Regions from separate parts of the Bilifractor sp. HCP3S3_D3 genome, predicted to be linked through region 2. Evidence: riboswitches for the same ligand, from Rfam matches in the RefSeq annotation. Region 2 holds a riboswitch; the other holds the start of a gene.

What was found. A riboswitch is a leader RNA that binds a small molecule or an ion and turns the genes downstream of it on or off. The one in region 2 is predicted to bind thiamine pyrophosphate.
Region 1: another riboswitch for thiamine pyrophosphate. It lies ahead of thiW (energy coupling factor transporter S component ThiW); the one in region 2 lies ahead of ACTNDI_RS03835 (energy-coupled thiamine transporter ThiT).

Annotation. Positions count from the first base shown of each region.
Region 1 covers NZ_JBQHWP010000010.1:1,323-9,384, reverse strand. Annotated here, with positions in the region: gene ACTNDI_RS07350 (HAD family hydrolase) at 72-809, opposite strand; gene thiM (hydroxyethylthiazole kinase) at 784-1,644, opposite strand; gene thiW (energy coupling factor transporter S component ThiW) at 1,713-2,294, opposite strand; TPP riboswitch at 2,513-2,622, opposite strand; gene ACTNDI_RS07335 (AraC family transcriptional regulator) at 2,825-3,913, opposite strand; gene ACTNDI_RS07330 (MFS transporter) at 4,049-5,392, shown strand; gene ACTNDI_RS07325 (glycosyl hydrolase) at 5,442-8,062, shown strand, end outside.
Region 2 covers NZ_JBQHWP010000004.1:140,491-148,552, reverse strand. Annotated here, with positions in the region: gene ACTNDI_RS03845 (TDT family transporter) at 1-1,028, opposite strand, end outside; gene ACTNDI_RS03840 (DMT family transporter) at 1,640-1,960, opposite strand; gene ACTNDI_RS03835 (energy-coupled thiamine transporter ThiT) at 2,125-2,817, opposite strand; TPP riboswitch at 2,910-3,011, opposite strand; gene ACTNDI_RS03830 (DUF438 domain-containing protein) at 3,069-4,847, opposite strand; gene ACTNDI_RS03825 (cupin domain-containing protein) at 4,913-5,566, opposite strand; gene ACTNDI_RS03820 (hypothetical protein) at 5,786-7,534, opposite strand; gene ACTNDI_RS03815 (AAA family ATPase) at 7,671-8,062, opposite strand, start outside.

The DNA of each region.
Region 1 (8,062 bases), on a different contig from region 2:
CTTTTGACTTTCCAGGGAGCATTTCTCCACCTTCTTACAATACATCCGTCAAAGCCACTCGCATCACGTATTTACAGCTTATCACGCTGTATTTTCTGGCAGACTATTACACCGCGCCCTTCCGCCTTATCACACGGTATTCTGCCAGCCTGCTGCATCGCGTCGTTCCAGCTCACATAGGATTCGTCAGCAATCCCCCGGATTCTGTCCCAGTCCTTTTCATAGCTGCTCTCGAACATCGCAACGGTATAATACCCGGCACCTGAAGCGGTTTCCAGACAATAGGCAGCATCCTCAAACACCGCCACATCGGACGGCAGGAGAGAGGTGCCTGTCTCATCGGCCATTTTCTCCCTGCAGAAATCATAGATGTCCGGATCCCGCTTTCCCCTGCCGATTTCCTCACAGCTCACAAAAAAGTCAAAATATTCCAGAATTCCGTTCCGCCGGAAACACGCCCTGGAAAGCGCGGTGTCATTTGCCGTTGCGACGCACATGCGCACACCCCGTTCCCGGAGGCTTCGGAGATAAGCGGCGGCTCCCTCCTTCAGCGGAATGTCCTCCTCGTAGTGCTTTCGTATCAGAGCGAACATTTCTTCCATCACTTCTCCGGGCGTTTTCGCAAGACTGTATCTGTGAATGAAATACGCCGAGCTTTCGGACATTGTCATGGTTTCGATCGGCGCAAGATCCTCCCGGGATGCATGAATGCCCAGACCGCCGAGATAATCCTCCGCGAGATGATCCCAGTACCGCATCGAATCCGCCAGCGTGCCGTCCACATCAAAAATCGCGTACTTTTTCCGCATTTCTCTGTTCCTCCTGACACCGGATGCCCTGATCCACCTTCTCCGGAGTCATATTGAAGACGGCATCGATCAGATCTGTGCGGAAGGTGGCGTTTCCGGTTCCCTTCTCCAGACGCTTCTGTTCCGCGATCTCTCCCGCAAGGCCCATCACCGTCATTGCACTCACGACAGCGCGGAAGGAATTCTCTCTGTCGGCACCGCAGAACGCTCCGATCAGCGAAGTAAGCATGCATCCGCTTCCGGTAATCCGTGCCATCGTTGCGCACCCATTATGGAGAATCACTGTCTGTTCTCCGTCAGTCACGATATCTGTCTCTCCGGATACGGCTATGACGCTTCGGATCCGCAGAGCCAGTTTTTCGGCCATCACAATACTCTTCTCGAGATTATCTGCGGTAATCTCATCCTCCGCGCTGACATCCACGCCCCTCCCGGTTTTCGCCTCAAGGCCTCCTGTCTCAATCGCACGGATCTCAGAGGCATTTCCCCGGATTGCGGTAAAATGGACCGTCTCCAGAAGCTCCCGGATGCTGTACCGCCGCAGCGTTGTGCTGCCGGCAGCGACCGGATCCAGAACAACCGGGATTCCCAGCTCATTCGCATGCTGTCCGGCAATGATCATGCTGTCTACCGATTCAATCGCTCCGAGATTGCAGACAAGGGCATTCATTCCCTCCACTCCCTCGCGGACCTCGCGAACATCCATCGTCATCGCCGGTGTTCCTCCTGCCGCAAGAATGATATTCGCGCAGTCATTGACCGTGACAAAATTTGTGATACACTGCACCGCAGGCTTCGTTTCCTGCACTTTTCGAAGAGATTCTCCATACTCCATCTGTTATGATTCCTTCCATAAAATGCTTCATCATTTTTTCAGTGGACTTCCCGGCCGCGGAAAATTTTTCATTTGTTCAGCTGCGCCTGCATCTTCGGCAGCGCCTTGGATCGCTTCAGCACCAGGAGAACCGCAATGGCGAGGGTTGCCCCCATCGCAGATGCTGGGCCGTAGTAGGGGATAAGATAAAAAATCGCGTATTTAATGTGAAGTGCCAGGTTGAAAATCACGCTTGCCAGTACCGCGCTGATGAATCCGGTTCCGATGACTTCTCCGACCCATGCTGCCCAGAGCTTATGCGTTTTTCTATACAGAATACCGGAAAGCAGGGCACCAAAAATCGCGCCGATCACAGCCTGAAAATCACAGCCGACCAGAGCCACCCGCATGCAGCCCGTCAGAAGAGCTGCGATGAAATTGTACCACGGGCCCAGAAAAACCGCCCCCATAACGTTGCAGAAGTGCTGAAACGGAGCCATGTGCGGAAACCATACAAAGGTATTCAGCACAAATCCGAGACATGCAAGCATCGCTGTAAATACCATTTTCTTCAGAGACAGCTTTCCTGCCCGTGACCCTTCCGGAAGCGGGGCAGCAGCAGAAGCTGCATTCTTTGCAGAAACCGTGGTTGTGTTCCATTTGTTTTTCATGATCATATCCCTTCCTTTTTAAGATTTAAAGAAATTGATGACGCGCCGGCTGATTGTCACTATGATCACCGGTCCGGACGCGAAACGAGATAAAACACGCTGTGCGAGTTTTATCTCGCTATCGCGACGCTTGCCGCACACGAATACTTCGCATTCGGCTGCGGCTCACTGTTCGCGTAAAAAAAACAGACTGCCAAACGACAGTCTGCATAAATACGCATAATCACAGCGATGCTCCCTACGTTGGCATTATCCAAATCAGGTTAATGGGTCGACAGCTGAAATCCGTCCTCTCAGCCCGATGCATCGGGCTCCCCAGTCTGTTTCTCTTGATTTTTCTAAAGCGTTCTGCTTTAACAGGCCTATTATAACACAATCCATTCAGAAAGTGCACACCAAATGTCAATCTATTGTTTCTGACCGCCAAATGTCAATCTACTGTTTCTGAACTGAGCAATTTTGATATTTCAGAACGTGTGCAGAAAAGCTTTGACGAGACAGATGTAGTTATTAAAGTAAATGGACATTAATCAGGGGCTTAGCCGCTCTTTTATTTTCTCTTCGGTCCGATACTCTGAGGGTGTCCGTTTGTAGTAGTGCTTGAAGCTCTTTCGGAAGCTGTATACAGAGGAGAAGCCGACTTCTTCTGCAATGGACTCGATGGATTTATCTGTCGTCTTAAGTAGATTTTTGGCTTCTGCCATCCGGATGTAATCTAAATTCTCTTGATATCCCTTACCCGTAAATTTGATGAGCAATCGCCGTGTCTGCCGTTCACTGTATCCAAAGAATTTGGCTAAGGATGAGAGTGAAATCTCCTTGTAGTGCTGTTGCATGTAACTCAGAATCATGGCTATGTCATAATTCTTTTCGGTGGGATCGTTATTGATCAGTTCGGAAGTAGAAGCATATTTGTTCATCAGTCTGGAGAAAAGGAGGGAGATAGATGCCTTTTTCTCCAGTTCCGTGTACTTTCGATAAGACGGATCCGTCTGAAGAAGATTAATTGTCAGGCTTTGGATAAGTGGATCACGTCCGGTGTGAAAAAGAATAAAGGTATCATTTACGTAATGAGAAAGGACATTAGTGAAAAAATGATGCAGAATATCATTTTCATAGGTATGATTAGAAAAAATCTCCCAGAAAGTAGAACTTCTGACCAGGATATTCACAAGAACGCAATCATCGTTGTAGGAAGAAAGAGCGTGTCTTGAGCCTAATCCCAGAATGACCAAGTCTCCCTGTTTCAGATCAAAAACGCTGTTGTCCGTATAGTTTCTTGCCGTTCCCCTTAACACATAGATAAGCTCGAAATAAGTGTGATAATGCCAGAAAGCTGGAAAATAATTGGGGGGAATCATAGCATAGACATCGGTATCAAATGCATCCAGTACATGATCGGGGATATACCTATTCGTAGGATCCATTTGTAGTTTGTGTAAGGTTTCGTCTTCGTTAAAAGGATAATTCAAATTGAATATATCCTTGTTAACAGTATTTCCTGGAATAGACCAGTCCACGTCCGGATGGTCATAATAGTATTGTCTTAAAAATTTAGTCTCTTTCAGAAAAAAATCTGGAAGCGTCAGTTTTACGTCAAAAGAGAAAGCTTGATTCATCTTTAAGCCTTTCTAATTCATTTTCCATGTCCGAAAAGTTATTTCCAATGTCTCCAATTTAGCTTTTTTCTCTATAAAAAACAAGTTATTTTTTATTTACAAATAAATGTTAGGCTTGTGCAAAAGGAGAGAAAAATGGGAGAGTTAAATGAAAAAATTAGTGTTAAAGAAAAAATCTCATATGCATTAACGAACCTGGGTAATATTCCGGTTCAGGCAATTTTAGGATCCTACCTATTGATTTTCTACACAAACATTGTCGGATTAAATCCTGCAGCATGTGCGACTCTGTTCTTGATAGCCAGAATCCTGGATGGACTGAATGATCCGCTGATAGGTTTCTGTATTGACCATGCTAAAACAACTAAGATGGGACATTTCAGACCGACTCTGCTCTTTGGTTCTATTGCCTGTGGCATAAACTTCTTACTGATGTTCTACGGACCCTATATGGCAACCGGAGGAAAGCTGGTTATCGCATATGTGACATACATTCTGATCGGTGTTCTGTTTCCGGTTATGGATATTTCCCTGAATAGTATGCTTCCTGTTATGACCTCAGATGTGAAAGAGAGAACCGCCTTAAGCTCTATCAAAGGATTTGCTTACATGGCAGGAATTTTCGGATTGAACATCGTAGCACCAATCATTATCGGTGATACAAACATCGCTGCTGGTTACTTCAGATTAGTTGTGATTGCAACTGTAATCATCATTGGTTTTTCTGTACTTGGAACCCTTGGCATTAAGGAGAGAATTCAGGCAGCACCCGACACAGAATCTTATAAGTTCAGAGATTTGTTTCGAATTCTGACGGCTCGTCCGGTATGGGTCACTTTCCTTACCGCATTGACATATTTTGTCGGCACATACATTCTGAATACAGCGAATACTTATTTCTACACATACGTATTAGGCGATCTTTCTTTACTGAGTCTTGTATCAATTGTTCAGCTGTTGACACTGATTCCTTTTACTGTTCTTGCAGTTCCGCTGGTTAACCGGTTTGGAAAAAAACGCTTATATGCCTTATCATTAGTGATGATTACGCTCATACCGCTTGTAAGGCTGTTCAATGTAACAAATATTCCGATTCTTCTGATTGCAACCGTAGTAACCGGTATAGGTTCCGGTCTCAGTATGCCTCTAACCTATGCGATTCAGGCGGACAATACCGACTACGTTGAACTGCATCTCGGCATAAAAGCGCAAGGTGCAATTGCTTCCCTCTCATCTTTTATCACAAAATGTGCAATGGGTATCGGCGGAGCCATTCCCGGATACATCCTTGCAGTGGTAGGATTTGATGCAAAAGCGGCAACACAGACTGGAAGCGTAAATTTCGCAATTGTTTTCTGTGTTATCATCGCACCGGCTATTCTTGGAGCCCTTGGCGCATTGATCTTTGCTGTATTGTATCCTCTGTCAAAAGAAAAATTAGATGCGCAGAATGAAGAAATCGTAAAAATCAGAGGCTGATATTTCAGTTTTATGTAAAACAGGATTTCTTATACGGAGGTTATTTGAAATGATTGATATAAAGAAACTGCAGAAACCGGCAGATGAGTTTAAACCAGATATCAGATGGTGGCTTGCTGAGGGCCTCAATACAGATGAAACTCTGAAACATGATCTGGATCTTTTGAAGGAATCCGGATTCGGTGCTGTTGAATTTCTGGCAATGGACGAGCCGGGAGCAGATTCCAAAATTTATGGATGGGGATCTGAGGAATGGGTTCATGATTCAGAACTCATGTTCAGGGAAACAACAAAACGCGGCATGGGAGTCAGCGCTACCTGTGGCACAAACTGGTCAAACTGCAATCTGACAACCATCACACCGGATGATAAAGCAGCTGCCAAGGAACTGGATTATGCTCTGGAAAGGCTGAAATCCGGAGAGAGTAGAAAAGGCAAGCTGAAAAAGTCCAAACTAATCATGCCGGGTGTTACAAAGCAGGAGTTTGTCGCTGTTGTTGCGATTCGTGATTTAGGGGAGAAGGACGGAAAGCATTATCTGGATAAGGATTCTGCCATTGTTTTAAATAATCAGGTAATAGGAGGAGAACTGAATTTTACTGCACCAGGGGATGGTGAATATCTTCTTTTTACCTTCTGGATTCATGGTACCGGGCAGACGGCAAACCCATCCTGCAGTGTTTCTTATACTGTTAACTATATGGATCACTATGGCATTGATGCCTTCATTCGGTACTGGGACAGAGAGGTAATCACACCGGAGCTGCGTAAGACGCTCGAGCAGAACGGGCGCGCTATGATGTACATGGATTCTCTGGAACTCGCAACTTTCGGGCAAGGTGGTCAGCTATGGGGGTATAATTTCGTAGACGAATTCAAAAAACGCCGAGGTTATGATATTGTACCTTATCTTCCCTTTGTAATTAAAAGGCCGGGCATGATGCAGCCGGTCCATGAATACTACTATTATATGAAAGACTCAGTTTTTGCAGAAAAACTTCTCAACGACCTTTATCAAACGGCCACAGATATGTACTGTGAGAATATGATGAAGCCGATGAAGGAGTGGTGTAACAAGAACCATATGTGGCTCCGTTCCGAGATTTCCTACGGGCTTCCCTTCGAAATTTCCCAGCCGGGCAAGTATGTTGACGATGTTGAGACCGAGTCTCTTGAGTTTGCATCGCAGATCGAGCCCTACAGAAACCTTGCAGGTACTGCTCATGTATACGGTCGCATGTATTCCAGTGAGACTGGTGCAACAACCATGAACTACAAGATGCCCTTGGATTTCTACACGCAGATCATCTATACGCAATTTGCTGCGGGCGTTACCAAAACAGTTCTGCACGGCTATTCCAGTATCGCTGGTTCAAAGCAGAGTACTTACTGGCCGGGACATGAGGGCATGTGGCCGATCTTTTCCGAGCGATTCGGTTCTCGTCAGCCTGCATATCAGCATTATAATGACTGGACCGGCATGCTGGCCCGTTATCAGATGCTGTTGCGCGAGGGAAAACCCAGAATGGATCTTGCCATATTACGCCTGGATTATAATTTTAACAACTTGTATTTCGCTGCTGAATCCGGAGAAAAGGATCTTTATGAACATCAGCTGATGCGTGGTCATGAAGGTATATACTGGAAAGACATGAACCTACAGGATGCTGGCTACACATGGGACTACTTTGCCCCGCAGATTCTCGAAGAGGACTTTGTGGATACCCGATACGGGGTACTGCTTCCGGACGGACCTGGATATCAGGCAATCGTGATCTTCCAGAGTATCCTGCCGGTCACAACCGCAAAGAAGATTCTGGAAATGGCAAGGAAAGGACTTCCGGTCGTCTTCGTAAATGGATGTTCCGAGACAATCCGTCCGGGCGTTACAGTTACCCACAAAAAGGCAGCAGCCATGACACCTTTCAACGACGGAAAAGACGAAGAACTGGCAGTCATTGTCCGGAAAATTAAGTCTGTTCCGACCACAAAAGAGATTAATGTCCAGTCCGAGACGATTCAGGCTCTCGCAGAATTGGGCATTCAACCCAGGGTTTCTTTTACTGAGCCAAACACAAAAGTCCTAACACTTCTCAAAGAAACTGAGAAAGAAATTATCTACTATGCGTATAACATGCAGTACACAGAGACAGAAGATTTTACTTTCACAGCTGCCATTAATGGTGCCGGCAAGCCGTATAAAATTGACTGCTGGAACGGAAGAGTCGAGGAAGTCGGATGCTATAAAATAGAAAAAGGCAAAACATTCATTACCACAGTGCTTGCGCCGGGTGAAGCCTGCATTTATGTGATCGAAAAAGGACAGGAAACCCTGCACGCAGTCGAAGCCCGGGGATTGACAATTGTCGCAGATAAAGGGAAACTCATTGCAAAAGCAGAATCGAGTGGAGATTACGATGTCGTCTTATCCGATGGAATCGGGAAAAAGGTCTCCATAGTAGTCCCCGAGAAGATTGTCATCAATAAATGGAATCTTGAGGTTGAAGATTGGAACGAAGGCGATAAGGTAGTAATTCAAGAAGACCGCGGTGTGGGTCATATCACAACCGAAGTTCATTTTGAAACAAAAAAGACGTTGCTCAATGCCGGCCGGGTTGAACTTAAACCCTGGATGGATATTCCTGAGATCGGGCCGGATGTCTCCGGAGT
Region 2 (8,062 bases):
TGATATCCTCCTCTTTTTTCCTCCTGCGGCATCATCGGCTGCCGCAATCTGCCTGTGCCGGCAGCTGCTGTCTGTTCTTTTCCGGACAAAAACACAACATACCTGAAAAAAACAATACCCAGCAAAATCCCGGCAATTATACATTCTACATCTGCCAGTACCAAAAATACAGTCACAATATCATTTCCCCGTCCCGGCACAAATCCGGAAAGGTTTTTCCCCCAGTCCCCCGCACGAAGCGCGTTCCATGTCAGCCGGGTTCCGATTGCGGTATTGATGAACGGAAACGTAAATCCCGAAAATGACGGATAAAATGTTCCCCCGATGTATCGGAATACCTGTACCAGTCCGAGCACATAGAAGGCGCTGGAGAACAGAAAGATCACCAGAAATACAGCAGGATCCTTTGTCTCAAAGGACTGATGATATCCCACCAGGCACAGACTGAACGGCGCCGCACAGATCGCCGTCAGAGGCGCAAGCAGCTTCTCCGCAGGGAGCTTACGATAACGGACCGCCATCAGGATCATCAATACCGACGTCGCTGCCAGACCGTAAACCGTCAGCACTCTGCCGAGCGCCTGCATCCCGAAAGCAGGGCTCGTCGCCGCAGCCGCCACAATGCCCACATAGACCAGAAACCATGTCATGTATACTTTTTTCAGCTGAAAACAACGCACAAAGGACGCTGTAAACCACACGATCAGCACCGCGTGAAGCACCAGCGCCGCCCACCAGACTGACACACCAGCCGGAACGCTGACACTCTTCAGACTGACCGCGAGGAACATCAGTCCCATGGAAAAAGTCCCCGCAGCGCCGGCTATGGCAGGATTCTTCATATCCCGGCGCAAATCTTCCGGATACAGAAGAGCCTTCAGAACCAGCAGCACCAGAAGCGCCACGGATACCAGCTCCATGAGAATCCACACAAGATTCGAATAGCTCTTCAGAAAATTCCCAAATGCCGCAAAACCCAGCATCACTCCTGCTATCGGAACCGGCACTCTCCTGATCATGCTCTTCATGCGTCCCTTCCTCCAGAAAAAATACACCTGCCGCTCATTATGTTACGAAACCACAGCCGGAGCTTCTCCTAATGCCAGCCCACAGCCGCAGTTCCTCATAACGCCACTTCACTGCCGCAGTTCCTCATAATACCGGCTCTCAGCCACGTTTTTGCATTACATTTCTGCATTTATTATATTTCCTATCAACTAAATATGATTTTGAATTATACAGGAACATTCCGGCAATATCAACGAAAAAGAAAGCTCATTCGTGTTGCTCATTCCTGCTGCCTTCGAAACGAGATAAAACACGCTGCGCGAGTTTTATCTCGCTATCGCGACGCTCGCCGCACACGAATACTTCGCATTCGGCTGCGGCTCACTATTCGCGTAAATCACGGCCAGTCTCTTACACACGCTTCGCGTGTAACGATCCTGTCTGCGTTTTTGAGGAGCTGATGCGATACCTGGCCATATGTTCAGAATCTTCAAGCGAACAAGGAAGGCCGCCACGCAACAGTTTGCGCAGCGGCCTTCTTCTACATATCTTCCGTATCGTATTATATATTTTCAGTATTCTATATCTGCCATATTTTATATCTGCAGTATTCCATATCTGCCGTATCCCACTATCTGGTTCCCCAGACGTTTACAATCACACACCCGATGATAATCAGCACGATTCCAAAGACGCCGACACCGGTCAGCTTCTGACGGAACAGCAGATAGCCGATGACATTTGTGGCGATCAGTCCCACTCCGCACCAGATTGCGTAGGCGACGCCCACGTTCATACGATCCATGACGTGAGAAAAGGTGTAGTAACACACACAATAACACGCGATACAGATAATTGACGGTAACGGCCGGGTAAAGTGATGCGTATACTTCAGGAGCGACGTTGCCGCCACCTCCGAAGCGATCAGTACTGTCAGCAGAAAAACAGTCATTTTGATTCCTCCTGCATGTTCACTTACACGGATGCTGTCTCATACTGCGACCGACCGGGAATTCCTGCGCTGCATCATCCACGGACATTCCGGCCTTCAGCGTCTCATACTGCGACCGTCCGGAAATTCCCACACACGCACCGTCTCAATGCCTCGCCCGTGCCTTATGCCACGCTCTGTCTCGAATTACCTCCCGCAAGCGCCATCCCTCTGACCCTTATCATCGCCTTATTCACGGCCGGTATGAGAAGCAGCACAATGGTGAGGCCGCACTCCACGAAGATGTAGATCGCATTGTAGGCAAGGGAGTATCCGATCGCCGACATTCCGTATTCATTGCCATAGCTTCCAAAGAAAATGTAGCCTGAAAGAACCGCGAAGAAATACCTGCCGACAACTCCAAGCAGATAGCCCTTGATCAGTCCGTGCTTCGCCCCGGAAAACACACCGGAGAGCCCGAGAGCCGTAAACGCAAACACATAATCCACCAGCATCTGCGGCAGAGAAATAATATAGGGATCAACGATCAGCTGGAGAAGACCGTAGGCAAGACCTGCAAACAGCCCTGTCCCAAGGCCGTACCAATATCCCACAAGCGATATCAGCAGCATGGAAAAGAAGGTTATGCTGCCGCCCATCGGCAGATGAAACAGCTTGATCATGGATGCGACCGTCGCAAGCGCGATTGCCATCGCCGAGAACACAAGCTTTCTCGTACCGAGTACACCCTTCTGGTCCGGTTTCCGGATCAGGCAGACCAGAAGCAGTGCCAGAATGATCACGGCAATCACCGCAATGTAGCCGACCTGCGTCAGCTGGTATACTCCGTCACTTCCAAGAGTAGCAAATACAGACATAATATAATCCTCCTCACAGTTGTCTGCGGGAGGATTTCACTTTTCAAAGCTACGGAACTCTCAGAAACATTCATTTCTTTGATCACACAGCCTGCATTCAGACTCAGCTTCCCTACGCCGGCATTAACCGGATCAGGTCATCAGGGTCAGCCGCATGCACGGCACTCTCAGCTTCCGCTCCCCCAGCAGTTTTTCTTTGTATTTACAGTATAGCAGATAAAGCAAAACCGTCAATTCATTTTCCTGCTGATTCAGTGACCCGCGAAGTGTTCCTTCGCGAATTCCATATCCTGCACCAGCTCCGCAGCCCCAAGATAATTGCCCTTCCGGTCTCTTACGGCAAGATAGTTCACCAGCATGGTTCTTCCGTTTTTCTCCATCCATACCGGTACACTGTCCCTGCTTCCGTCCCGGAAGCTGTCCAGAATACTGCGGACCATGGGCTCTACCTTTGGCGGATGGCAGGAAAAGACCTCCCGGTCAATGGCCATTCCCGCACGCTTGAAGACCTTCGGTCCCTCATTGAAGTAGCGGTTGATGTTGTCCGCATCAATAAAACTGATCTCCATCGGTATGGTGTTCAGCAGTGCTGTAAGCTGCGGAACCGTCATATGTCCGCCCGGCATCACAACCTCGCCCTGGGAGAGGCCAGGCTTTTCTGCCTTTTTCTCTGCGTTCAGAGCCTGCTCCGCTTCTTCCCAGTCCGTAAAGGACTGACCGAGGATCTCCGTATAATCTCCGGAGTCCCGGTACACCGAATACCAGTCTTCCGCCGTGAAATTCACCGCGCAGATCGGGAAGAGAATATTATTTTCTTTGTAAATCATTTCCTCCGCCCGGTCAAGCACCGCCGACAGCCGGCCGTACCAGTCGTCGTCGTGATCTTCATCCTTTGAAAGCGCACTGATCTCGTCGCGGATCTCATCATCCACGGTCCACATGACATCTGACGGGCCGGAGATATCATAACGCACCTTCAGATGCGGATAGAGCAGATCTCCTTTCTTCGCGTAGTGAACTGCAATCTCGCGAAGCTGTGACATAAGCCTGTCGTCCGCACTCTTTCCGGCGACAGCCTCACGCGCACGGAGAAGAAGCGTCTCGATTGCCTGATTCTCCCTCTCAAAGAGATTCAGCGGATGGCCCGGAACCGACGCGAGCGAAGCCGCCAGCTCTTTGCGGTCGCCCGGATCCGCAGCTGCCGTTGAGGTCATCTCCGCTATACGAGAGAAGTCTGCTGTCCTCTGCTCAGCGACAGAAGCACCGGCTCTCTTCTTCTCTACAGCAGAGGAAACTCCTGTCGCCCCTGCTGCAACAGAGGAATCTCCGGCCTTCCCTGCTGCAACAGAGGAGTCTCCGATCTTCTTCATAAGAGAATCCTCTACCGCCTTCTCCGCATTGGCGATCTTCTCTTCTCTTGTCGCACCGTGGAAAAGCGCGGAATGTACATCGCAGAGCTTCTGCACCTCCTCAAGAGGAGTCCCGGATTTCAGAAGATCCTGCTCCGCTCTCATGATTTCGGAGGCATCAACATCACGGAAATTTTTCACAAAATCGGCTCTTACTGCTTCAAGGTCCTCACCGCTGCCGAGTCTTCTCAGGTAGCTCTTGAGAAGTTCGTTGCGCTCCTCAGTCATGCCGCCTTCTGTCTGCGCCGCCGCCCGGCTCACACTGCCGCCTTCTGCCTGCGCCGCCTCCCGGCTCACACTGCCACCATCTGCCTGCGCCGCCTCCCGGCTCACACTGTCACCGGCTGCCTGTGCGTCCTTTGCTTCCTCCCAGGGCATTTTCAGCTCCGGCATTTCTCCCTCGATCTCAAAGCCGTGCGTCATGAGTGCCATGACCACATCCATCATCGAGATATTTTTCATCTTCGCGCCCTTCGGAATCGTCATGATTCTTCCGACAGAACCGAGCATTCCCTTTTTCGTGATCTCCCGGAATCCGACGCCGGAAAGGATGTCTCTCAGCTCCGGGTACTCCTGCACCAGTTCATACACAGATTTGTTAAAGTCAATCTTCTTTGCCATATCTCTGCTTACTCCAATACTCATATATATGTACAAGTTCAGACTCAGTTGTCAGTAAACGTCGGTCAGTCAAGTGTCAGCAGCAATGCCATCTTGAACTTCTCCGAGGCCTTCACAAAATGACGTCCTCCCTTAGCAAAATGAAAGTTCTCGCCGGCTTTGATTTTGTGCTCTTTTCCCTCATATCCGATGATTCCCTCTCCGTCCAGCGCAAAAACAATCGCTTCTCCCGGAGCCGCGTGCTCGGAAAGACCCGTTCCCTTATCAAATGACATCACTACAAATTTCATTTTATCGTTGTGGACAACATCCATATTCACAATCCTGCCCGCCTGATAAGGAACCACCTCTGCCAGCTGAAATACCTCACCCGCCTTAATTGTATTGTTCATAATATCCTCCTTCCGAATTAAAATCTCCGTGTAAACCACGCCCTTCTGCGTGCGCATTCCCATCGGGGTATCTGTCAGAGTCACGATAGCCCCGCCGGCATTCAGTTCCCTGATAAATCCTTCTCTTCCATATACTTCCATGCTTCCATCCGCCACCAGAATCAGCTTATAGCTGGAATAAATTTCAGCACTGATATCTGTACCGGCCGCTAATGAAAAGTATGTGATAGAATTGGTACCGCTGTACACTTCCCTTGAGATGGTGCATCCCGGAACCGGATTGTTATCTTTTGCAATAGAAAAAACGTCTCCAACTTTTTCTTTCATTTTCTTCACCATCCTTTCCGATACAACACGAGCATACACAAAGGAATCAAAAAAATCCGTATCCCAGGATACGGATCAAACATTTTTCTCTTTACCAAAACATATTTGCCAAAACATATGCCGCCTTATATCCCTGTTGCATTAGCTACGGGGATATAAGACGGCCATTATTTTTCTGAAAGGTATCAGATACCTATGCTATTAAAACCGGATTCATCTTCACAGATTCCTCAGACAGGTCTGCAGCATATTTCCCACCGTATCCGCGAAAAGATCCAGCTTCCGGATCCTCGCGAAATGCCTGCCGTAGATATGCTGCACTGCCGGAAGACTTTTTTCATCGCCGGTAAAAACGCACAGAACGGTAATGCCCTGCATCCTTGCCCGATGCACCTCCGCGGCGGTATCCTCCACACCGGTTGTGCCCGCATAATCCTTGTATGAACCCGCCGAGGTCCGCACCTTGATGGCGTCGTTCGGCTTTCCGTCAGACAGGACAATCAGCAGCCGGTGATCGGCATCATTTTTTTCGATCATTCCCGCGGCGAGGCGGATCGCCAGACCGTCCCGGTTGGCCCCCGTCGTAAAATACCGGAAGATGTTCCGGTTCTTCTTCACTTCATGGTAATCACGGAACAGGTTTACAACGGTATATCCATTCATCGAGCAAAACGAATACACTCTGACCGGGATTCCGCATCGCGTAAGACTCTCCGCGATCATATAGCCCTGCGCCGCGACAACCGGCTGCCGGTGTACCTGCGAGGTAGACGCGTCCAGCAGAATATCGACCGAAAGATTGCCGCTGTCCCCGGGAAGTACCTTCCGGAAGATACGGTCGTCATCCAATTCAAGCCCGCGCCAGATCAAAGACGCATCGAGCCTCCCCGAATTCGACTTCACCACCTGATTGTCCATGTGCATCAGCATGGAATTCCGAATCCGATTCGTCAGGCGGAGAATCTCCATGCGGTATTTCGCGACATTCTCCTGAAATGCCTCCTCATTTTCCTTCGCCTGCTCCACCGCCTGCTTCCGCATTTTTCCCGCAAAACCGCTCTTCAGCATCTCGTCGTCATACGCGCCGTCCGTGAAATGAAGATGAACATCCGTATGATTTCCCGTGCAGTACTCCTTCTCCAGCCGGCGCACAGTCTTCTGATCATAGAGAGGCTTCCCGAAATAATTTGTGATATACTCCTTTAAACCTTCGTCGGTCTGTGCAGAATACTTCGCAAAAGCAACGCTCAGACGGCTCTGGTCCAGAACCTCACTCCCGTATTCCGACAGATGCTCGCCGTATCCGAAGGCGAGCCGGCGGATCGGTCCCATATTTCCGGCCTCTCTCCTCTGCTTTCTCCGCAGGAAAAACAAAGAAAACGGATTAACACTGCTCTTCGGCACCGGCTTCGTTGATCCCGGCCGCCGGTATGTAAAGTACGTCTCCAGAGTGTCGGCAATCCTGTCGATCACCTGATCCGTATCCAGGTCCCCGCTCACCTCGATGTCATTCAGAAGCTTCACATCTACGACATCCGGAAGTCCCTCATTCTCGCCCAGGACTCTCCGGAAGTGCCCGTGCATCACAGCCAGCACTCTCTGCCCCGCAGAGTCCTCCAGCGCGAAGCTTCCCTCCAGCGATTTCAGCTGACGCTTTGCGTACTCCCGTCTCAGATAAGGAAAAACAGGCCTAACATCCTTTTCCTTCTCGAAGGTACAATTCTCCATCGCGATCCAGAAAAGGCTCTCGTAAGCCGTCTGATCAATCTTCTCGTGAAAGGTGTTGTAGAATCTCTCCAGCTTCTCCCAGTCATAGTGCTTATGTACTGCGCCGACGATACTGTTCCAGTACAGATCGGCGTGCCCTTCTCTGTCGAAGACACGGAATCCGGGCTCAATACTATAATTCTCCGCTCCGTTCCAGATCAGATTCGCGGCGCGTTTCTTTTCAAATTCCGAGATTTCCATACCCTTTCCTCATATAATCTGACAGACGGAACAAGCCGCCTGCAGATCTCTTCCCGTCAAATTCCAACACAAGCTGCCTGAAGATCCGTTCCCGTCAAATTCCGACACGCGCTGCCCGCTGCGCAGGCAGCTGTACTCAGTCGCAAAAGATTTTATCTCTCCCGAGATCTCCCGGAAAACGCACGGTAATCATATCCTTGACGAGCTGCCGCTCATAGTCATCAAAGCATTTGTTGATGATTCCCAGCTCAATGGCGTCGATGACGCCGAGGCCGTGGCGGATCAGATTGATCGATGCCATCAGCCCGCGCAGATCCAGCGCCTTTGTGGAAATCTCGCCTCCCTCACACTTTCTGCGAATGTCATGGAACAGCTGCGAAAACTGCTCCGCGTACTCCTCCCGGATATCCGGGTACTTGTCGCGAATCAATTTTTTCAGATTCTCCTCACTGATGACAGGCATCTGAATGATCAGGAACCGCGAGGCGAGTGCCTCATTGACCTCACGGGTTCCAGCGTACCCGTAGT